DNA from 4 places in the Streptomyces akebiae genome. Region 4 is predicted to be linked to each of the others. Evidence: riboswitches for the same ligand, from Rfam matches in the RefSeq annotation. Region 4 holds a riboswitch; each other region holds the start of a gene.
The links. Region 4 has a riboswitch for cobalamin ahead of K1J60_RS41900 (energy-coupling factor ABC transporter permease). Riboswitches for the same ligand answer to the same signal wherever they lie in the genome.
Positions count from the first base shown of each region.

Region 1: another riboswitch for cobalamin. It lies ahead of K1J60_RS02895 (ABC transporter substrate-binding protein); the one in region 4 lies ahead of K1J60_RS41900 (energy-coupling factor ABC transporter permease).
Region 2: another riboswitch for cobalamin. It lies ahead of K1J60_RS34830 (cobalamin biosynthesis protein); the one in region 4 lies ahead of K1J60_RS41900 (energy-coupling factor ABC transporter permease).
Region 3: another riboswitch for cobalamin. It lies ahead of cobN (cobaltochelatase subunit CobN); the one in region 4 lies ahead of K1J60_RS41900 (energy-coupling factor ABC transporter permease).

Region 1 covers NZ_CP080647.1:660,126-665,836, forward strand. The annotation lists gene K1J60_RS02880 (L-idonate 5-dehydrogenase) at 1-87, shown strand, start outside; gene K1J60_RS02885 (Gfo/Idh/MocA family protein) at 126-1,145, opposite strand; gene K1J60_RS02890 (DUF6215 domain-containing protein) at 1,625-2,290, shown strand; cobalamin riboswitch at 2,358-2,568, shown strand; gene K1J60_RS02895 (ABC transporter substrate-binding protein) at 2,637-3,689, shown strand; gene K1J60_RS02900 (FecCD family ABC transporter permease) at 3,953-4,939, shown strand; gene K1J60_RS02905 (ABC transporter ATP-binding protein) at 4,936-5,711, shown strand, end outside.
Region 2 covers NZ_CP080647.1:8,049,507-8,055,217, forward strand. The annotation lists gene K1J60_RS34825 (cobyric acid synthase) at 1-1,407, opposite strand, end outside; gene K1J60_RS34830 (cobalamin biosynthesis protein) at 1,404-2,345, opposite strand; cobalamin riboswitch at 2,446-2,587, opposite strand; gene K1J60_RS46285 (DUF397 domain-containing protein) at 2,646-3,029, shown strand; gene K1J60_RS34840 (hypothetical protein) at 3,061-3,372, shown strand; gene K1J60_RS34845 (hypothetical protein) at 3,302-3,661, opposite strand; partial or broken gene K1J60_RS34850 (DUF5753 domain-containing protein) at 3,855-4,497, opposite strand; gene K1J60_RS34855 (hypothetical protein) at 4,673-4,894, opposite strand; gene K1J60_RS34860 (inorganic phosphate transporter) at 4,925-5,711, opposite strand, start outside.
Region 3 covers NZ_CP080647.1:684,499-690,209, reverse strand. The annotation lists gene K1J60_RS03005 (precorrin-2 C(20)-methyltransferase) at 1-1,251, opposite strand, end outside; gene K1J60_RS03000 (precorrin-8X methylmutase) at 1,248-1,880, opposite strand; gene cobG (precorrin-3B synthase) at 1,973-3,292, opposite strand; cobalamin riboswitch at 3,358-3,489, shown strand; gene cobN (cobaltochelatase subunit CobN) at 3,561-5,711, shown strand, end outside.
Region 4 covers NZ_CP080647.1:9,671,666-9,677,376, forward strand. The annotation lists gene K1J60_RS41885 (energy-coupling factor ABC transporter ATP-binding protein) at 1-193, opposite strand, end outside; gene cbiQ (cobalt ECF transporter T component CbiQ) at 190-939, opposite strand; gene K1J60_RS41895 (energy-coupling factor ABC transporter substrate-binding protein) at 945-1,481, opposite strand; gene K1J60_RS41900 (energy-coupling factor ABC transporter permease) at 1,478-2,197, opposite strand; cobalamin riboswitch at 2,228-2,410, opposite strand; gene K1J60_RS41905 (Nickel transporter NicT) at 2,676-3,800, shown strand; gene K1J60_RS41910 (NIPSNAP family protein) at 3,858-4,169, opposite strand; gene K1J60_RS41915 (helix-turn-helix domain-containing protein) at 4,217-4,642, opposite strand; gene K1J60_RS41920 (MFS transporter) at 4,698-5,711, opposite strand, start outside.

The sequences.
Region 1 (5,711 bases), 9.0 Mb from region 4:
TTGGAGCGGTCCGCCCTCGCCTTCGAGACCGCCCGGGACCGCACGGTCGCCTCCAAGGTGCTGCTGGATCTCACCGGCCGGGCGTGAGCGGGCGTCAGGTGCCGGCGACCGCCGGGTGCCGAAGGTCAGCGGTAGAGGGCGGGGCGTTCGACGAGTTCCACCTCGGTGCGGACCCCCTCGGTCTGGGCGCGGACGCCGGCCTCGGAGATCGCGGCGACGGCGTACCCGTCCCAGGTACTGGGTCCGGTGACCTCGCCGCGCCGGGTGGCGTCCACCCAGGCCTGGACCTGTCGGTCGTAGGCGTCCTCGAACCGCTCGATGTAGCCCGGGGTGACCGTGCCGCCCCAGCGGCCCGCCGCGTTGACGAGCATGTCGTGCCCGTCGCCGATGCGGGCCGTGCCGTCCTCGCAGACGGCCTCGGCCTGCACCTGGTAGCCGTAGCGGGCGCTGAGGAAGATCTCGACGTCGACCACCGCGCCGCCGTCGGTCTCGAAGACGACGAGCTGCGGGTCGCTGAGGCCCTCGGGGGCGTGCGCGGACGGCCGGGGCCGCAGCACACTGACGGCGGTGATCTCCTGGCCGAGCAGCCAGCGGGTGATGTCCATCTCGTGGGCCACGGAGTCGTTGATGGCCATGGCGTCGGTGAAACCGGGCGGGGCCTCGGCGTTGCGGTGCCGGTGGTGCAGCAGCAGCGGCCGGCCCAGGTCGCCGCTGTCCAGCAGGGCCTTGAGCTTGACGTACTCACGGTCGTAGCGGCGCATGAACCCCACCTGTACCCGGCGGTGCCCCAGCCGCTGCTCCGCCTCCAGCAGCCGGAGCGCGGAGGCGGTGTCCGGGGTGAGGGGCTTCTCGCACAGTACGGGCAGGTCGTGGGCGAACGCGGCGAGCAGGGCCGCCTCGTGCGCGGGGCCCGGTGAGGCCACGAGGACGGCGTCGACGCCCGGTGCGGTCAGTGCCTCGGCCGGGTCGCCGTAGGCCGCGCACCCCTCGATGCCGGCGGCGATCGCCCGGGCACGGTCGGTGTCGAGGTCGACGACGGCGGTCACATGGGCGCCGCTGATCACCTCGGAGATCCGGCGCACATGATCGGCGCCCATCCGGCCGGTGCCGACGACGGCGACACCGAGGGAGCCCTGCTCGGTCATACCTCTTCTTCCTTTCGCGCGGGCCGGGTCGGCGCCCGGGGCAGCGGGCGCACAGGGTCTCGTCCTCCCCCGAGGAGCCCTTCTTCACGCCTGCGCGGCCGGCCTCGCGGGGCCACGGCGAGCGGCGTACGCGGAATTGCGTTTCCCCGGGCGACGAGCACCGGTTAGGCTCCCCCGGCGCGCGTCAGGCGTGTGCACATCAAGGTGGGGGCACGGGGGACATGGTCGACGATTTCTCCGATTCCGGAGCGGGCTCGGCAGAGGATGCGGAGACGGGATCGGCAGTAGGGGCGGAGACGGGTTCAGCAGTAGGTCCGGAGACGGGTTCGGTAGGTCCGGCGTCGGGATCGGTAGCAGGTCCGGAGGCGGGTGCGACAGCAAGTCCGGATACGGGGTCGGCAGTCGGTCCGGATATGGGATCGGCAGCAGATCCGGAGACGGGTTCGAGAGCGGCTTCCCGAGTCGGCTCGACGAAGGAGATGAGCACGGGGGCTCAGGTCGTCTCGGCGGTGGCGACCGTGGGGGTGCTGCTGGGCGGGATGTGGCTGCTGGCGGACCTCCTCGACACGACCCCCGAGACCTTGGGGCCGGCCGTCTGCTCGTCCTCGGACGACGCCTCTCCGGCACCACGGGGCGAGGTCTCGGGTGCACAGCTGTGCACCGCGCTGAACCGCTCCGACCTGCCGAAGCTCCTCGGGACGCCCACCGAGCAGGCGGTCATCGCGTCGGGCAGCCAGAACGAGTCCACCTGGTTCGACGGCACCAAGACCGTCACCCCCGAGGCGACCGTCGAACTCGACACGTACACCGTGGAGCTGTCGGCGTCGTACGAGGACCTCCCCGTCGCCGAGTCGGTCGGCTACCTGGGCGCCGGCGTCGAGACCAGGACGGTCCTGGGACATGCGGCGGCCCTGTACTCGGGTCAGACCATCTCCCTCTCGTTCCGCCTCGACGGCAGTGACCCGCAGTCCGGCCCCGGCGGCGTCGCCCGGCGGCTGCTGGTCGCGACCGACCCGAAGGACAGCGGCACCACCTTCGAGCTCGTCATCTATCGCCAGGATTCCCAGGTCCCCGACGACGCGGCCCTGTTCCGTGTGGCCGAGAAGGTCCTGCCGACGCTCCCGGGCTGGAAGCCCGCGGCCTGACGAGCCCTCGGGCGGCCTCAACCCTCGGCGGCCTCAGCGCTCGGCGGCCCAGCGCGCCGGCGGCCTGTGATAGCTTGCCGACGCCAGTCGAACCCACGTACGCACACGTAAGTACGCGTACGGGTCAGGGAATCCGGTGCGAATCCGGAGCTGACGCGCAGCGGTGAGGGCGACGGGCGGGGCAACGGCCACTGGACGGCGATCACGATCGCGGTCCGGGAAGGCGTCCCGTCCGGGTGACCCCGAGTCCGAAGACCTGCTGGCGGTCCCCGGCACCGAGGGGTGCCCGGGGAAGCATCGTACGACCGGGCTTCGCGCATGAGCCCTCGACGCCGAAGGAAGTCCCGTGCCACTCGCACGCCCCGTCCGCCATGCCGTCCTGTTCCTGGCCGCCGGTTCCCTGTTGCTGACCGGCTGCGGAGGCTCCGGCTCCGCAGCACCCCCGGGCGGTGGCCCGGCCTCGGGCGGGTCCGCCGGATATCCGGTGACCCTCGACAACTGCGGGCAGGAGGTACGGGTCGACAGCCCGCCCGAACGCGCCGTCTCCCTCAACCAGGGCACGACCGAGATCCTGCTCTCCCTCGGGCTCGCCGACCGCATGGTGGGCACCGCCACCTGGACCGATCCGCTGCCGAAGGAACTGGAGAAGGCCGACGCGAAGGTGCCTCGGCTCGCCGACGACGCGCCGTCTTTCGAGAAGGTCCTGGACACCGAACCCGACCTCGTCGTCTCCTCGTTCGCCTCCACGCTCGGCAAGGGCGGTGTGGCGACCCGGGAGGATTTCGAGAAGCTCGGCGTCCCCACGTATCTGTCGCCCTCCGACTGTGTGGGCAAGGACAACAGCGGTGACGGCGACGGCGTCCGCACCGAGCCGCTGACCATGGAGACGGTCTACGGCGAAGTCCGCGATCTGGCCCGCGTCTTCGGGGTCGAGGAGCGCGGCGAGAAGCTGGTGGCCGAGCTCAAGTCCCGGGTGCGGAAGGCGACCGCCGGACTCGACGCCGATGACGTCACCGTCATGTACTGGTTCGCCAACGCCCAGTCCCCGTACCTCGCCGGATGCTGTGGCGCCCCCGGGGTCATCACCCGCGAGCTGGGCGCGAAGAACGTCTTCGACGACACCGAGGAGGAGTGGCCCCAGGTCAACTGGGAGACCGTCGCGGATCGCGATCCCGACGTCCTCGTCGTCGGGGACCTGGTCCGCAAGCAGCAGACGGCCGAGACGGCCGCGAAGAAGATCGAGTTCCTGGAGTCCGACCCGGTCACCCGGAACATGACGGCGGTGCGGAAGAAGCGCTATGTGCTGCTGCCCGGCCAGGCCATGAACCCGACCGTCCGGACCGTCGAGGGCGTGGAGAAGCTCGCGGCGGCACTGCGCGAGTACGGTCTCACGGGATGACCGGCACGGAGCCCGACACGGAGCCCGGCACGGAAACGGGCACGGAGACGGGCACGGAGACGGGCACGGAGACGGGCACGGCCGTCGACGCGGTCACCGACGCGTCGACGGCGGTGGAGACCGGTGGGCCGCCCTCGGCGAAGACCGGTGGGCCGGCTCCCACGAAGACCGGTGGGCCGAGCCCGGCGGGGCCCGGTGGAGCGGACGGTTCGACGGCGGTGGCGGTGGCCTTCGGCCGCCGGCTGCGCTGGGGATCGGCGTGGATGGCCGGGCTCGGAGGGCTGTTTCTCTCCATCGCCCTCGCGATCACCATCGGTCCGGCCGACATCGGCGTGGTCGACGTCTGGTCCACGGTGGTGGCCCATCTCGGCTGGGGGCACACGGAGTTGACGCCCATCCGGGACGGCATCGTGTGGAACCTACGGCTGCCGCGCACCCTGCTGGCCGCCGTGTGCGGGGCCGGACTGGCCGTGTGCGGCGCGGTGATGCAGTCCCTGCTGCGCAACCCGCTCGCCGACCCTTTCGTGCTGGGCGTCTCCTCCGGCGCGTCGACCGGCGCGGTCGTGGTCGTGGTGCTCGGCGTGGGAGGCGGGGCCCTGTCGGTCTCCGGCGGCGCGTTCCTGGGCGCGGTGGCCTCCTTCGGGCTCGTGCTGCTGCTCAGCCACACCCTCGGCGGCTCCACGGACCGCGTGGTGCTGGTCGGTGTCGCGGCGATGCAGCTGTTCTCCGCGCTCACCTCCTTCATGGTGATGACCGCGGCCGACGCCGAGACGACCCGCGCGGTGCTGTTCTGGCTGCTCGGCTCGCTCAGCGGGGCCGACTGGACGGATGTGACGGTGTGTCTGGCGGTGCTGGTGGTGGTGCTGCTGGTCTGCCTGGGCCACACCCACGCACTGGACGCGTTCGCGTTCGGGCAGGACGCGGCGGCCTCGCTCGGTGTCTCCGTGGCCCGCACCCGGCTCGTACTGCTGTGCGCCACCGCTCTGCTCACGGCCGCCCTGGTCGCCTCGTCGGGGGCGATCGGCTTCGTCGGCCTGGTGCTGCCGCACGCCGCCCGCGCGCTGACCGGCTCCGGCCACGGTCGGCTGCTGCCGGCCACCGCGCTGGCCGGGGCGGTGTTCCTGGTGTGGGTCGACACCCTCGCCCGTACGGTCCTGGACCCGCAGGAGGTCCCGGTCGGGGTGGTGACGTCCCTCATCGGCGTCCCGGCGTTCGTCGCCATCATGTACCGGACCAGGAGCACCCGATGACCGACACCGCCGCCGACCCAATTGCCTCCTCCGGGCTGCGCGCCGAGCGGGTCTCCCGCGCCGCCGACGGCACGCTGATCCTGGACGGGGTCAGTGTGGCGCCCCGGCCGGGCACCGTCACCGGTCTGCTCGGCCCCAACGGCTCGGGCAAGTCCACACTGCTGCGCCTGCTCGCCGGGGTCCTCGCGCCGGCTTCGGGAGTCGTCACCCTCGACGACCGTCCACTGGACCGGGTGGGCCGCCGCGCGGTCGCCCGACGGATCGCCGTCGTGGCTCAACAGGCGGACACACAGGTCGAGTTGACGGTCCAGGACGTCGTACGGCTGGGCCGTGTCCCGCACCGTCGCGCCTGGGCGTCCGTCTCCGCCGACGACGAGGAGGCCGTCCGCACGGCCCTGGTCCGCACCGGTCTCAGCGACAAGGCCCACCGGTCCTGGCACACCCTGTCGGGCGGTGAGCGCCAGCGCGTCCAGATCGCGCGTGCCCTCGCCCAGGAGCCGAACGAACTCCTCCTGGACGAGCCCACCAACCATCTCGACATCCAGCACCAGCTCGCCCTGCTGACCCTGATCCGCACGCTCCGCCTGACCAGCGTCGTCGCCCTGCACGACCTGAACCTCGCCGCGATGTACTGCGACCACCTCGTCGTACTGCGGCAGGGCCGCGTGGTGGCCGCCGGCACCCCGCACGACGTCCTCACCGAGTCCTTGGTCGCCGACGTCTACGGCGTACGGGCCACGGTCACCCGCACCGGCCCGGACGACGGGCCCCA
Region 2 (5,711 bases), 1.6 Mb from region 4:
GCCGAGCCGGTCGAGCTGCTCCTCGCGCAGCGCGGCGAACGACGTGTCGGGGGACGGCACGAACCGCCGCCCCGAGGCCGTCGCCACCTCGCGCAGGAAGGCCCGCCGGAACCCGTCCGACTCCAGCGACCCGTGCCAGTGCGTGCCCCAGGTCTGTCCGACCCGGCACCCGTCCAGGAAGGGTTCACCGCCCAGCACCTCGGCGACCCCGTGATGGATCTCGTACCCCTCGACCCGTTCCCCGAGAGCCTCCCCGACGGGCCGCGTGAGCGTCTTCTCCGGGGCGAACCGCACCCGGACGGGAAGCACCCCGAGCCCCGGGACGTGTCCTCGACGGCTCTCGACGTCGTCCTCGACGTGCTCCCCGAGCATCTGGAACCCGCCGCACAGCCCGAGCACCGGCCGCCCTTCGGCGGCTCTGCGCACCAACGCCTCGGCGAGCCCCCGCTCCCGCAGCCACTCCAGTGCCCGGACCGTGCCCCGGGTCCCCGGGACGACGACCAGGTCGGCGTCGGCCAGTTCCTCGGCGCGGTCCACGAACCGCACCACGACACCGGGTTCGGCGGCGAGCGCGTCCACGTCGGTGAAGTTGGACATCAGCGGAACCGCGCACACGGCGACCCGCAGCACGTCCTCCCCGACGGGCGGCGCGACGTTCGACTCCCGGACCGTGCCCCGGAGCGAGATGCGCAGCCCGTCCTCCTCGTCGATCCCGAGCCCGTGCCGGAAGGGCAGCACCCCGTACGTCGGCCGCCCGGTGAGCCCGCGCAGCATGTCGAGCCCCGGCTCCAACAGGGAGACGTCTCCCCGGAACTTGTTGACGAGGAACCCGGCGACGAGGGCCTGGTCCTCGGGGGAGAGCAGCGCGACGGTCCCGAAGAACGACGCGAAGACACCGCCGCGGTCGATGTCGCCGACCACGAGCACGGGCAGCCCGGCGTTCCGGGCGATCCCCATGTTGACGATGTCGGTCCGCCGCAGATTGATCTCGGCCGGAGAGCCGGCCCCCTCGCAGATCACCGCGTCATACGTGCCCCGCAGCTCGGCGAGGCAGTCCAACACGACCCCGAGCAGCCGCTGTTGCCGCCCTCCGTGGTACCCGCGCGCACTCATCTCGCCCACGGGCTTGCCCAGCAGCACCACCTGACTGCTGCGTTCGCCCCCGGGCTTCAGCAGCACGGGGTTCATGAGCGCGGTGGGCTCCACCCGGCACGCCTGCGCCTGCATGGCCTGCGCCCGCCCGATCTCGGCGCCCTCCTTCGTCACGAAGGAGTTGAGCGACATGTTCTGCGCCTTGAACGGCGCGACCTTGACCCCCTGCCGCACCAGCCACCGGCAGATTCCGGCGGTGACCACGCTCTTCCCCGCGTCGGAGGTGGTCCCGGCGACCAACAGCCCGCCACTCATCCCTGCCTCCTCGACCGCAGCAGCGACACACCCGCACCGATCCCCAACGCCAGCCATCCGACCCGCCGGGACAACCGGACGGTCCGCTCGATGTCATCCACGACGACGGCGCGCCCCTCCCCATTCAGCACCGGCCGGTGCTCGACCCGCCCCCCGTACGACAGCGTGCCCCCCAACCGCACTCCGAGCGCCCCCGCGAACGACGCCTCCACGGGTCCCGCGTTGGGACTCGGGTGCCGGCCCGCGTCCGCGCGCCAGGCCCGTACCGCCCCGCGGGCATCCCCACCGCAGGCCGCGGCCAGCACCGCCGTCAGCCGGGCCCCCGGCCAGCCCACGATGTCGTCCAGCCGCGCGGAGGCCCATCCGAACCGCCGATACCGCTCCGACCGGTGTCCGACCATGGCGTCCAACGTGTTGACGGCCCGAAACCCCACCAGCCCGGGCACACCCGCCACGGCTCCCCACACGAGCGCGCCCACCACGGCGTCGGAGGTGTTCTCGGCGACGGACTCCACGACCGCCCGCGCGATCCCGTCCGGGTCGAGCGCCTGGGGATCCCGCCCGCACAGATGGGGCAGCCGGGCCCGCGCGCCCTCGACGTCCCCCGCGTCGAGCGACCGTGCGATCGCGCGAGCCTCCCGCCCGAGCGAAGTCCCCCCGACGACGGCCCAGGTGGCGGCGGCGGTCAACGCGACGGAGGCCGCACGCGACGGGCGTACGGCGGACGAGGCCAAGGCCCCGAGCGCCACGGCGCCACCCGCGCACACGGCGGTGTGCAGCGCGCCCCACCCCCGGTGGTCCCGCCACAGCACCTGCTCCACGGCGCCGGCGGCCCGCCCGAACGCGGCGACCGGATGCCCCCGGCGAGGATCGCCGAGCAGCAGATCACCGAGAAGTCCGGCGGTGGCGCCGTACGCGAAGACGCGATCGGCACGCACCGGTTCAGCCGATCGCGAGATGGGAGGAGGATCCGGTACCGGGACTCAAGCGGCAGCCGCACATGGCGATATGTCCTCACTCAGGGTGTCCACGCCCTGGTTCGACGAGACCGACGGCGAGAGTTCCTGGCTCCCGGGAGGTTCTTCCCCGGTGACAGTGGCGGGACCGCGCCGGACTCGCACCGGCTTCCTCTCCTGCCGTCGTACATGGCCCCGGCAGTCCACCACGCGCCCGGAAGACCCGTCAACTTGCTGTTGACCTGCGGCGCAGCGGTGTGCTCAGCCCCACATCGCTGAAATATGGCCAGACGCCCGAATCGGCTCTTTCTGCGCTCATCTCCACAGCGCCGGGCGGGAACACTTGAGGGAACGACATTACGAGGACTGAGCGCCGACGAGCGGCAGCGGCTGGGCACGGCGCTCGGGTCGTCGCGGTGGACGCGTGTCGGCGCGCTGACTTGTGAGGTGGAGGTCAGGGTGTTCGACAGGGAGCCCTCGGCGCGGAGTTGGATCAGGAGCAGTTATTCGGGCGAAACCAGCCTGTGCGTGGAGGCGTCGTTCGAGGAGAGGCGGGTTCTGGTGCGTGACTCGAACTCGAAGAAGAACGCTGTGCTCTCCTTCCGTCACAGCGCGTGGTGTGGTTTTCTGGCGGGGCTTGTGGACCCGGGAGCGGACGGTTCTTGAAGAACCGTTCGGGGGACGGGAGGTACACGCGATGGAAGATCGGACCAAGGGAACCGCCTCGGCGCGTGAGCGGGCATCGAGGGGCCGGCGGACGCTGTTGTCCGCCGCCGCGCCGCTGGTGCTCTTCAGCACGGTCGCCGGGGTCCTCGCCGTGGGGGTGGGTGCTCTCGCCGCCCTGCTGGTGCCGGGGACGGAGGCGCGGGGTGTCGTCTGGCTGGCGGTGACCGCCCTCCTCGCCACGGGGGCGGGCCTGTGGTGGGGGCTCACTCCGGTCACGGAGCGGCTGAGGGCCCTGGACCGGGCTCTGGTCGGGGCTCGCCCGCGGGGGCCGGAGGAGCGCTGAGGCCGACGGGCCGCGCGGCATCGGCGCGGGCGCGCAGCACCTTGCCGATGCCCGCCGCGAGCGAGGTGAGCAGAGCGGCGGCGATCGCCCCGGTGATCGCCGTGGTGAGCGGTGTCGTGGCGTCGAACCGGGTCGTGGGTACGACGCGACCGGCCACGGCGATGCTCAGCAGCAGGACGCTGGCGCAGAACGTGCCCAGTAACAGACGGGCGGACAGGAGCCGTATCTCGCCGTCGACCCGGGCACTCTCCACCCGGATGAGCGCCTCCGCCCACTCCGACTCCTGCATGGCTTAGGCCTTCAGCGTGCAGTCGTCCAGTGGGGCAGGACCGCCGGACCCCGGGGGGCCGGCCGGGGGAGGACCGTCCGGATCTCCGTCGCCCGGAACGGCGCGGCGCGCCGTCAGCCGCCTCCACCACTCTGCCAACCGAAGACCGCCATGGGCCCTCCCCCCGATTCCGCCGGGCGTCCCGGCCCGGTGCTCAGTCGTTGTCCAGGCTCTCCCGGACCGTGTCGAGGAACTCGATCATCCGGTCGCCTTCGTGCGCGTTGTCGCTGATGTCCGCGAAGCACTCCTGGTGGCGGACGGTGAGATCGAGATCCTCGCGGTTCGACAGCCCGCCGTTGGGGCCCTCCAGGTAGAGCAGGTCGTCGTCGTCCCTGAACCCGAGCAGGATGAACGGGCTGAGGGTGCTGAAGTGCGCCCCCGCCGTGAACGGCAGCAGCCGGATGCCCATCCGGGGGCGCCCGGCCAGCGCCTTCACGTGGTCCAGCTGTTGACGCATGACGCGGGGGCCGCCGATCACCCGCCGTACGGCGGCCTCGTCCAGGACGACGTCGATGCGCGGGCCCGCGTCGGAGTCGATCAGGCGTTCCTGTCGGGCGAGGCGGAGCTCCACCGACCGGCGGACGTCGGTGGGTTCCGACGTGGGGGGAGAGGAGGGCGGTGGCGTAGTCCTCGGTGTGCAGGAGGCCGGGGAGCACGATGGGGTTGTGGACGCGGATGGAGGTCGCGGCCCCCTCGTAGCCCAGATACTGGGCGAAGGGCTGGGAGACCAGGTTTCCCCAGGGGGCCCACCACGACGGCCCCTTCGAGCCCCGTGCGGCCTCTTCCAACTCGCTCACCAGCGCCGGATCCGTGATCCCGTACTGCTGGATGAGCGCCCGGACGTCGGTGACGCTGACCCCGACCGTGCCGGCCTCGATGCGCAGGACAATAGACAAACCCCTCGTACCGGGTCAAACGGTACGAGGGGTTTGTCTGTGTGTGTCGTGCGAGGTGGGAGGGGTGAACGGGGCCTCAGGCCATGATCAGGTAGATCCCGTAACCCACCGCCGCCGTGCAGGCCGCGAAGCAGGCGTACGCCGCTGTCGTGGCGAGCGCGGGCGACGTGCCCGCGGTGGTCGCCGCCTCCCGCTTGGAGAGGCCGACGATCCCCAGGGTGAAGAGGCCGACGAGGGCCACGGTGACCACGAGGCTGACTCCGAAGACGGAGCCGAGGGCTGCCCAGTCGATGTGCATGTGGTGATCTTCCTCAGGAGGTCGCGGGGCTCAGAGGGCGGGTGTCGGCGTGGACGAGTTCGCCGGGGACGTGGTCTCGGCGGCGGTCGCGGCCGCGGGGACCGGGATGGTCGCCGAGAGGTCCTCGGTGACGGTGACGGTGCCGGCGGGCGGTGGCGTCACGGCGGCCATCGCCGTGGTCACCACGCCGGGCGGCTCCTCGGTGTCGTTGACGTTCGTGTGGTCGACGACCTCACGGCGGGAGACCACCCAGATCGCGGCGCTGGAGGCGACGAGGAAGACCGCGACGACGGCCGTGCCCCAGGCGCCGAAGGACGTCACCCACTCGGCGAGCGCGGCCACCAGCGCGGCGGCCGGCAGGGTCAGACCCCAGGCGACGAACATCCGGGTCGCGGTGGACCAGCGGACCACCCCGCCCTTGCGGCCGAGGCCCGCGCCCATCACCGCACCGGAGACCGAGTGCGTGGTGGAGAGCGAGAAGCCGAGGTGCGAGGAGGCCAGGATGACCGTGGCCGCGCTGGTCTGGGCGGCGAAGCCCTGCTGCGGCTGGAGGTCGGTCAGACCCTTGCCCATCGTGCGGATGATGCGCCAGCCGCCCAGGTAGGTGCCGAGCGCGATGGCGAGACCGGCGGAGACGATGACCCACACGGGCGGGTCGGAGTCGGGCGCGAGGGCGCCGCCGGCCACCAGGGCGAGGGTGATGATGCCCATCGTCTTCTGGGCGTCGTTCGTGCCGTGGGCCAGCGAGACCAGGCCCGCGGAGGCGATCTGACCGGCGCGGTAGCCCTTGCCGGAGGCCTTCTCGCTCGTGTGCTGT
Region 3 (5,711 bases), 9.0 Mb from region 4:
CCAGGTGCGGCTGTGCGAACCGGGGTTGTAGAGGGCGAGCACCAGATCCGCCGAGGCCGCCGCGCGCAACCGCTCGGCGATGACCTCCCACGGCTTGAGCCGGTCGGACAGGGAGATCGTGGCGTAGTCGTGGCCGAGCGGGGCGCCGACGCGGGCGGCGGCCGCGTTGGCGGCGGTCACCCCCGGCAGCACCCGCACGGGCACGTCGGCGTACTCCTCCTGCGAGGCGACCTCCAGCACGGCCGTCGCCATGGCGAAGACCCCCGGGTCACCCCCGGAGACGACCGCGACCCGCCGCCCGCGCCGGGCCAGGTCGAGGGCGAACTCGGCACGCTCCGACTCGACCCGGTTGTCCGAGCCGTGCCGCACCTGACCCGCGCGGCGCGGCACCCGGTCCAGGTAGGTGGTGTACCCGACCAGGTCGTCGGCGGCGGCGAGCGCGCCCCGCGTCTCGGGCGTCAGCCACAGCGGACCGGCGGGCCCGGTCCCGACCACCACGACCTCGCCCCGCTCCCGGGCCTCGGGCCGTTCGACGTCGACCTGGCTGGGCAGCACGGCCACCGAGAAGTACGGCACCGACTCCGGGTCCACGTCCGCCAGTTCGGCGAGCCGCTCCCCGGCCATGGTGGCCCGCTCCACATAGCGGGCCTCGCTAAGCCGCCCCGAACTCTCCAGCGCGCCGCGCACCTTGGTGAAGGTCCGCCCCAGCTTCATCACCACGGCCACGTCCGTCGCGGCGAGCCGCGCGGTCAGCTCCTCCTCCGGCAGGGTGCCCGGCAGGATCGTCAGCACCTCCTCGCCCTCGGCGAGCGGCGTGCCGAGCCGGGCCGCGGCGGCCGACACGGACGTGACACCGGGGATGACCTCGGTGTCGTAGCGGTCGACCAGCCGCTTGTGCATGTGCATGTAGGAGCCGTAGAACATCGGGTCGCCCTCCGCGAGGACCGCGACCGTGCGCCCCGCGTCCAGGTGCGCGGCCAGCCGGGCCGACGCCTCCGCGTAGAACTCCTCCATCGCGCCCTTGTAGCCGCCCGGATGGTCGGTGGTCTCCGTCGTCAACGGATAGACCAGCCGCTCCTCGATGTGGTCGGCGCGCAGGTGCTTCGCCGCGATCGAGCGGGCGATGGAACGGCCGTGCCGGGCGCTGTGGTACGCGATCACGTCCGCCTCGGAGATCACCTCGACGGCCCGGACGGTCATCAGGGACGGGTCACCGGGGCCGAGCCCCACCCCGTACAGCTTGCCGCTCACTCTTCCTCACTCGCGATCGCGTTGAGCGCGGCGGCGGCGATGGCGCTCCCGCCGCGACGGCCGCGTACGACGAGGTGCTCCAGGCCCGACGGATGCTCCGCCAGCGCGTCCTTGGACTCGGCGGCGCCGACGAACCCGACCGGCACCCCGATGACGGCGGCGGGCCGGGGCGCGCCCTCGTCGATCATCTCCAGCAGCCGGAAGAGCGCGGTGGGCGCGTTGCCCACGGCCACGACCGACCCCTCCAGACGGTCCCGCCACAGCTCCAGCGCGGCGGCGCTGCGCGTGGTGCCCAGCTTCGCCGCCAGCGCGGGGACGGCCGGGTCGGAGAGCGTGCACAGCACGTCGTTGTCGGCGGGCAGCCGCTTGCGGGTCACCCCGCTGGCCACCATCCTGACGTCGGTGAAGATGGGCGCCCCGGCACGCAGGGCCTCCCGGGCGCGGGCCACGACGCCGGGGGTGTACGTCAAGTCCCGTACCAGGTCCACCATTCCGCAGGCGTGGATCATCCGGACCGCGACCTGGCTGACATCGGCGGGCAGGGCCGCGAGGTCCGCCTCCGCGCGGATGGTGGCGAAGGACTGCCGGTAGATCGCCGGGCCGTCCTTCTCGTAGTCGTAGGTGGTCACGGTGGTCTTCTCGCTGCTCTCGGTCGTCGTACGGGGGTCGTTCGTGCGGGTCGTGCGCGTTCTCGGGTCCACGTCGTGTGTGTTCTCGGCCTTCATGGGGTGATCTCCCCCAGGGCGGCGGCGAGTCGGGAGGGGTCCGCCATGGGCGCGGTGCGGGGTTCTCGGCCGGGGGCGGTACGGGAGAGCTCGTAGCCGCCGCTCCCCACCGCCACCACGTCGATCCGTTCGCCCCGGGGGTGGCCGCAGCGGCGCTCGCAGCCGGACCAGTACAGCGGGAGCCCCGCGCGGCCCGCCGCCTCCAGGCTCTCGGTCGCGTCCGCCCGTACGTCCGCCAGGGACTTCGCGCAGCCGGGCCGTCCGATACAGGCGCCGACGCGCGGCCAGGGGGAGGCGGGATCGGTGACGAGACCGGTCACCGAGAGCCGGGCGAGCGCGTCGGTCACCTGCTCCCCGCGCAGGCCCGGTGCGGGGACGACGACCCCGCGCCAAGGGGTCAGCCGCAGTTCACGGCACGGTGTCGCCGACGCGAGGGCCGTCAACTCCCGCCACTGCAGGGGGGTGAGACGACCGAGGGGCGCATGTACGGACAGGGCGTCGCCGACGGCTCCGGGGGGTGGGCCGTCGGCTCCGGCCGTGGCCGCCGCGCTCTCGGGACGAACCCGGATCGCGGCGTCGACGCCGACGGCCGCAAGTCGGTCCCGGACCGTGCCGATCAGCTCGTCCTGGAAGGGGAGTTCGGTCACGCGCCAGACCCGTGCCCCGCTCTCCCGCGCCGCCTCCAGGAACGTCTCGGCGGCGGTCAGTGCGGCCCGGGCCGCGTCCTCACCCGGGACCGACAGGCTCTCGCGGGCCGTCCCCAGACTCAGCAGAGCTCTGTCGCCCCCGGCCGCCCGGACGGTCACATCGGCGTCCAGCGCGGCCACGTCCCCCCGCCCGTCGTCGAGCGCGAACAGGAACCGGCCCGACAACCGCCGCGCCGCCTCGCTCGCGCACAGCGCGGTGTCCAGGGCGGACAGCCAGGGCCGCACGTCGCGCAGACCGCGGTCGTCGAGACCGGACAGGGGCGAGGCCACGATGTTGCGCACCCGCTCGTGCCCGGCGGACGGCAACAGCCCCGCCGCGTCCAGCGACTCGGCCAGCTCGCCCCCGCAGCCGTCGGCCAGTCCGCGCAGTTGGACATTGCCGCGGGAAGTGAGGTGAAGATCACCATCGCCGAGCCGCCGCGCCGCCTCCGCGAGCGCCTCGGCCTGGCGGACGGTCAGCACACCACCGGGCACCCGGACCCGCGCCAGCGCCCCGTCGTCCGCCGCATGCAGCCGCAGCGCCCCCGGGCAGGCGTCGCCACGGTCCCGTGTGACCGCTGTGGCCTGGGACGATGAACGCAGGGGAGGCGTGGACATGGCGGCGAGCATACCCACCGGCACAACGGACGTATCCTCCGCCCTTTTGAGGCGACCCTTACTATGCTGCTCGGTGGATCATCCGGTCCATCGACGCCACCACGGCGACAGGGGAGGAAGCCCGGTGTGAGTCCGGCGCGGTCCCGCCACTGTGAGCCCGTCCCAGGAGGGTCGGGCGAGTCAGGAACTCCCTTCCCCGTACCACTCGGCCCGCCCGAGCAGGGGAGACTCCGATCCGACACCGCCCGGGGCGCGGACCCCGAGGAAGGCCAGCAGCCGCATGCAGCCATCGTCCGGGGAGCGCTCGACGCAGCCCCGCATCCTGCTCCTGTCGACCTCCGACACCGACCTGCTCAGCGCCCGCGCGGCCGCCGGCCCGGTCCCCTACCGCTTCGCCAACCCCTCCCGCCTCGCGCTGGACGACCTCCCGGCCCTCCTCGACGGCACCGACCTGGTCGTCGTACGCCTCCTCGGCGGCATCCGGGCCTGGCAGGACGGCCTCGACCTGCTGCTCGCCGACGGCCGCCCGGTCGTCGTCCTCACCGGTGAACAGGCGCCCGACGCCCAGCTGATGGCCGCCTCCACCGTCCCGATCGGCATCGCCGCCGAGGCCCACGCCTATCTCGCGCACGGCGGCCCGGCCAACCTGGAGCAGCTGGCCCGTTTCCTCTCCGACACCGTCCTGCTCACCGGCCACGGCTTCGACGCGCCGGCGGCCGCGCCCGCCTGGGGACCGCTGTCCCGGGAGGCCAGGAACACCGACGGGCCCACCGTCGCCGTGCTCTACTACCGGGCCCACCACATGAGCGGCAACACCGCCTTCGTGGACGCCCTGTGCGGGGCGATCGAGGACCAGGGTGCCCGCGCGCTCCCGCTCTACGTGGCCTCGCTGCGGGCCCCCGAGCCCGAGCTGATCGAGGAACTGCGCGCCGCCGACGCGGTCGTCACCACCGTCCTCGCAGCCGGCGGCACCAAGCCCGCCGAGGCCTCGGCCGGCGGCGACGACGAGTCCTGGGACGCGGGCGCCCTGACCGGCCTCGACGTGCCGATCCTCCAGGCCCTGTGCCTGACCGGATCACGCGCGGCCTGGGAGGAGAACGACGAGGGCGTCTCCCCGCTCGACGCGGCCAGCCAGATCGCCGTCCCCGAGTTCGACGGCCGGCTGATCACCGTCCCGTTCTCCTTCAAGGAGATCGACGAGGACGGCCTCCCGGCCTATGTCGCCGACCCCGAGCGCGCCGCCCGCGTCGCCGGGATCGCCGTACGCCACGCACGACTTCGCCACATCGCCAACGCCGACAAGCGCCTCGCGCTCGTCCTCTCCGCCTACCCGACCAAGCACTCCCGCATCGGCAACGCGGTCGGCCTGGACACCCCCGCCAGCGCGGTCGCCCTGCTGCGGCGCCTGCGCGAGGAGGGCTACGACTTCGGGACGGAAGCCGAGGTGCCGGGCCTGGCCTCCGGCGACGGCGACGAGCTGATCCGCGCGCTGATCGAGGCGGGCGGCCACGACCAGGACTGGCTCACCGACGAGCAGCTGGCCCGCAACCCTGTCCGGATCCCGGCCGCCGACTACCGCCGCTGGTTCGCCGAACTCCCCGAGGAACTGCGCTCGGCCGTCGAGGAGCACTGGGGACCGGCGCCCGGCGAGATGTTCGTCGACCGCAGCGCCAACCCCGAGGGCGACATCGTCCTCGCGGCCCTGCGCTTCGGCAATCTGCTGATCCTCATCCAGCCGCCGCGCGGCTTCGGCGAGAACCCGATCGCGATCTACCACGACCCGGACCTCCCGCCCTCCCACCACTACCTGGCCGCCTACCGCTGGATCGCCGCCCGCGCCGACGACGGCGGGTTCGGCGCCGACGCGATGATCCACCTCGGCAAGCACGGCAACCTGGAATGGCTGCCCGGCAAGAACGCGGGCCTGTCCGCCGCCTGCGGCCCCGACGCCGCCCTCGGCGACCTCCCGCTGGTCTACCCGTTCCTGGTCAACGACCCGGGCGAGGGCACCCAGGCCAAGCGCCGCGTGCACGCCACCCTCGTCGACCACCTCGTGCCGCCGATGGCCCGCGCCGACTCCTACGGCGACATCGCGCGCCTGGAGCAACTCCTCGACGAGTACGCCCAGATCTCCTCCATGGACCCGGCGAAGCTCCCCGCGATCCGCGCCCAGATCTGGACCCTCATCCAGGCCGCCAAGCTGGACCACGACCTGGGCCTGGCGGACCGCCCGGAGGACGACGGCTTCGACGACTTCCTGCTGCACGTCGACGGCTGGCTCTGCGAGGTCAAGGACGCCCAGATCCGCGACGGTCTGCACGTCCTCGGCACCCCGCCGACCGGCGCCGACCACGTCAACCTGGTCCTCGCCGTCCTGCGCGCCCGCCAGATCTGGGGCGGCACGACCGCCCTGCCCGGCCTGCGCGAGGCC
Region 4 (5,711 bases):
TCAACTCGCCCGTACGGGGCCGAAGTCCGCCGCTGAGCAGCCGCATCAGCGTGGTCTTGCCGCTGCCGTTGCGGCCCAGCAGGGCGAGCGCGCGCCCCTCGCGCACCTCGAAGTCGAGGTCGCTGAGCACGGCCGGTCCGTCCTCGTACGCGAACGACGCGCCCCGCAGGGCGACGAGCACGGGCTCGCTCATGTCAGCGGCCTTTCCAGAACGAAGGTGAGGGCGACCAGGGCCGCGAGGAGCGCGACACTGGCCGTGGTGAAGCGCACGGAGACCCGGGCCTCGGGCACCAGGACGCGCAGGGTGCCGTCGTACCCGCGTCCGGCGAGCCCGGTCTGCAGCCGCGCCGCCCGGTCGAAGGCCCGTACGAACGCGGTGGCGCCGAGCCCGGCGAGGGAACGCCAGGTGGCGGCCCGGGTGGTGTGCCCCAGCCGGGCCGCCTGCGCCTCCCGGATCCGGCGCACGGAGTCCAGGAGCAGGAAGCTCATCCGGTAGGTCACGAGGGCCACGTCCACGACCGGCGCCGGCACCCCGGCCCGCACGAGCCGGGGCAGCAGGTCCGACATGGGAGTGGTGAAGGCGAACAGGAGGACGCCGAGGGAGGCGGCCGAGGTGCGCAGCAACAGCTCCCCGGCATGCACCGGCCCGCCGACGGCCGGGGTGACGAACCCGTCCGGCCCGCCCACCTGAACGAGCAGCGGCAGCGCGCCGGTCACGCAGAAGCCCAACGGCACCCGGTAGGCCCGCCACAGCCGACGGCCGGGCACGCCCGCGGGGCCCAGCAGCACCACGAGCGCGGTCAGCAGGACCAGAGCCGCGCCGGGCCAGGGCGGCAGGGAGATCGCCAGCACGGTGAGGCCGAGACCGAGCACGGCCTTGTCCACGGGATGGCGGCGGCGCCAGCGACTGCTGTGCGCCGCCGCGTCGATCGGCAGCACCCGGGTCAGCCCCGCCCGGCGGAGGACTCCCCGGAGCCACCGGACGAGCCTTCGTCGCCGGATGCGCCGGATGCGCCGGATGCGCCGGATGCGCCGGATGCGCCCTTCGAGGCCGCCGCGGCGGCCGGGGCACTCGCCGCCGCCGTGGCCGCCGCCCTCGCCGTGGACGCCGCGACCGCCACGTCCACCGGCTTGGCCGGAGCCGTGTCGGCCTCCCCGGCCGCGTCGAGCAGTGCCCGGGCCCGGGCCTCGCCCTGGCGTCGACCCCGGTGGATGCCGAAGTAGTAGGCGAGGACCCCCGCGCCGAGGGCGGCCTGGAGGGAGAAGAGTGCCGACTCGATCTCACCGGACGGCGGTTCGTAGAGAGGGGAGAACCACGGCTCGTAGTCCGGCTCTATCTCCGTGATCGCCGTCTCCGCCTCGCCGTCGGCGCCCGTGAAGGGCTCCTCCTTGTGGTCGCCGAGGCCGAGGGCCAGCGGCAGGACGGCGAGTGCGGCCACGGCGAGCAGCAGCAGTGCGTTGATCTTCGTGTTCCGCTTCATCGGGCCACCGCCTTGTTCCCGGTCTCCGTCCCGGCCCCGGCGCGGCTCTGCCCGCCGGTCAGGAGCACGCCGAGCCGGGTCAGTTCGCCCTTGCTCGACTGCACCAGCAGACGCATCACCAACACCGTGAGCAGACCTTCGCTGACCGCGAGCGGGATCTGGGTGACGGCGAAGATGGAGCCGAACTTGCCGAGCGCGCCCAGGAAGCCGCTGCTCGGGTCGGGGAAGGCGAGCGCCAACTGCACGCTGGTGACGCAGTAGGTGACCAGGTCGGCGAAGAACGCGCCGAAGAACACCGTCACCATCAGCGGCACGCCGAAGCGTCGTAGCAGCCGGTAGACACCGTAACCCGCCCAGGGGCCGACGATCGCCATCGAGAAGACGTTGGCGCCGAGCGTGGTCAGACCGCCGTGGGCGAGCAACAGTGCCTGGAAGAGCAGGGTGATGGTGCCGAGCACCGCCATGATCGGCGGCCGGAACAGGATGGCACCGAGGCCGGTGCCGGTGGGGTGGGAGCAACTCCCGGTGACCGACGGGAGCTTCAGCGCGGACAGAACGAAGGTGAAGGCCCCCGAGGCGCCGAGCAGCAGCGTGCTCTCGGGATGCTCCCTGACCTCACGGGTGAGTGCCCTGACTCCGTGGACGACGAACGGCGCGGACGCGACGCCCCAGGCGATCGCGTGCGCCGGAGGAAGGAAACCCTCGGCTATGTGCATGGCTCAGCAGACCCTCTCCAGCACCTCGTGGATGGTTGACGCGCCTTGGCCGGTCTCCTGGCTTACGGGTGACACCGCCCGTGCTCCGCCTTCCCGGGTCCGAAGACCCAGTGGCTGTCCGTGAGGACCGGAGCCGGACTTCCCGATCACAGTGGCGAGGGCCGCACCGGCATCACACCGGATTTCCCGTTCACCAAGGCGTGGTGACAGTAGTGCCCAGATAAGGACGCTGACAAGCGGAGGCGAGGGGCGCGCAGGCGCCGTGCGACAGCTCACACCCCGGCGCACGCCCGGCGCCACGTCGAGAGAACGGACCTGACCGAAAGCAGACGGGAGCTTTACTGCGACGATATTGCAGCTGCCAACATGGCGCACAAGGCTGAGGAGGCTCGACCGCACGACCGCGGCACGAGGACCTCGACCGCACGGACGCGGCGACGCGACGCGAGGCACGCAGAGAAGAAGAGGCGCACGCCCCATGGCTCCTGGTACCGACACCGCCCCCTCGGCCACCGCCGGGACGGGCGGTCTCTCATGGCGGCGGATCCGCGCCACGACGACGCGCGGGGAGTGGGCCGGCCTGGGCGGGATGGCCGGTTTCATCCTGGCGCTGCACCTCGTCGGCTGGTTCACCCTCGTGGTGATCGTCGCCCCCGAGCACTACAGCGTCGGCAGCAGGACCTTCGGCATCGGTATGGGTGTCACCGCCTACACCCTGGGCATGCGGCACGCCTTCGACGCCGACCACATCGCCGCCATCGACAACACCACCCGCAAACTGATGGGGGAGGGGCGACGCCCGCTGTCGGTCGGCTTCTGGTTCTCCCTCGGCCACTCGTCGATCGTGCTCGTCCTCACCTTCCTGCTCACCCTCGGCGTCAAGACGCTCGCCGGACCCGTCCGCGACGACGGCTCCGCGCTGCACGAGGTGACCGGCTGGATCGGCACCACCGTCTCGGGGACGTTCCTGTACGCCATCGCCCTCGTCAACCTGGTGGCCCTGGTGGGGATCTGGAAGGTGTTCCGCGAGATGCGCTCGGGCACCTTCGACGAGGCCGCGCTGGAGGAACGGCTGAACAGCCGGGGCCTGATGAACCGCCTGCTCGGGCGGTTGATGAGGTCCCTCACCAGGCCCTGGCAGATGTATCCCGTCGGCCTGCTCTTCGGCCTCGGCTTCGACACGGCGACGGAGGTCGCGCTGCTGGTCCTGGCCGGTTCGGGCGCCGCCTCCGGGCTGCCCTGGTACGCGATCCTGTGCCTGCCCGTCCTGTTCGCCGCCGGAATGTCGCTCCTCGACACCGTCGACGGCACGTTCATGAACTTCGCCTACGGCTGGGCGTTCTCCCAGCCGGTCCGCAAGGTCTACTACAACCTCACCGTCACGGGTCTGTCCGTGGCCGTCGCCCTCGTCATCGGCACGGTCGAACTCCTCGGCCTCGTCGCCGAGAAGGCCCACCTGCACGGCCTCTTCTGGGACCGGGTCTCCGGCCTCGACCTCAACACCGTCGGCTATGTGGTCGTCGGCCTCTTCTTCGTCACCTGGGCGGTCGCCCTGCTGGTCTGGCGGTTCGCGCGGATCGAGGAGAAGTGGACAGCGGGGTGAACACCCACGAACACCCACCACCCACCCGCACCACGGCACACGGGCGCCCCACCGGCCTCAGGACAAGCCGTCGAGCGGCCGGAGGAAGCGGCGTTCGTACCGCTTGATGCAGCGGGTGTCGCGGGCCAGCGCGAACGCGTCCTGGCACTCCGGATCGGACATGCTGTCCGTGCGGTACCGCTCGTACGCGGCGAGACTGGGAAAGGAGAACAGGGCGTAGGCGATGTCGCTGTCGCTCTCGCTCGGCAGGAAGTAGCCGTGGTGCGTCCCGCCGAAACGGTTGACGAGCCGAACCCAGCGCCGCCCGTACTCTTCGAAGTCCTCAAGTTTGTCGGCGTCGATCTCGTACTTCAGATGAATGGTGATCACGGCTCCATGGTCCCCCGGGGCGCGGGCGACGGCCATGCCGGTCGGCGTCATGGGGTGGGGGAGGTGGTCAAGGCGTCGACGAGCCGGGCGAACTCGGTGCGTTGCCGGGCGGTCGGTGCGGTGTAGAGCGGCGCCTGCAACTCGCCGGGGAGCTGCTCGGCGCGCCGCCGTCGGGGGATCAGGGCCGCGGCGACGGGTTGCGGTTCTCGCCAGCCGTGGTGGGCCGCCTGCTCGACGCCGAGGTTGACGACCATGGCCGCCTGGGCGGTCAGTCCGTACACGCGCACCGCCGCCAGATGGCAGGCACCCCGGTGTTCTCGCTGTACGTGGACGCGCTGCATGGCCGCCCCGACGGGATCGTCTGCGGGGCAGGGCTGCGCGCGCCAGCCGGCGAACAGGGGCAGGGAGGCGGCGTCGGCGGCGTCGACCAGCCGCTGCGCCAAGTGGTCGTCCTCCGCCGAGCCTTCGGACACACTCCAGGAACACATCGGCCCCGTCGGCCCCGTCCCACCGAAGTGCCCAGGCCCCTCAGCGGGCGTGCAGCCCGTCCGTGAGGTGGCCGTGGCTGTGTCGCCATCCGTTCGGGACGCGCCGGGCCCCCGCCAGATGGGGGTGACCGAAGGGGAGGTCGGCGTGCACGTGGGCTCCGTGCACGCCGGCCGCGTGCGCATGGCCCGCGTGCGTCCGGTCCGGCGGTGCGGGAGCCGAGGGTGCGTCGGCGCTCGATGTCGTCGGCCAGAGCCGTACGGCCAGCAGCGCCGCGCCCAGCGCGAGCGAACCCAGGGCGAGCACCGCCCAGTTCAGCCCGGCCGCCGCCCCCAGCCATCCGGCCAGCGGGTACGTCAGCAGCCAGCAGCCGTGCGAGAGGGAGAACTGGGCGGCGAACGCGGCCGTACGTTCCCCGGGCGCCACCGAGCGGCGGACGAGGCGTCCGGTCGGGGTGAGCACCGCCGAGCACGCGGCACCGAACGCGGCCCAGACGACCAGCAGCCCGGGCAGCCGCCAACTCCCGCCCGGTGCCCCCGTGACGGCCCCCAGCCCGGCGAAGACGACGGTCAGCGACAACGCGCCCGGCAGCATCACGGCCCGGTCCGGCACCTTGTCCAGCACCCGGGGCAGCATCAGCGCCACGGCCATGGAACCGGCCCCGTACGCCCCGAGAGCCAGCGGCAGGGCGCCCGCCGACAGGCCCAGCACATCGCGGACGTAGACGACGGAGTTCACCGTCACCATCGCCCCGGCCGCCGCGACCGCGAGGTTCAGGGCGAGCAGGGCCCGCAGCTCGGGCACGCCCAGGAAGAGGCGCGTGCCGGCGGTGGCCCGCGCGTACACGCCGCCCGTGCTCGGGGCGGTGGCGGCGGCCCGCTCGGGCAGGGCGGTCGAGACGACCAGCGCGGCCGAGGCGAGGAAACCGAGGACCGTGCCGCTGAACAGCCCGTCGTAGGTCATCACCGACAACAGGGCGGCCGCGAGGGCGGGGGAGAAGAGGCTCTCCAGGTCGTACGCGAGCCGGGACATCGACAGGGCCCGTGTGTAGTCGCG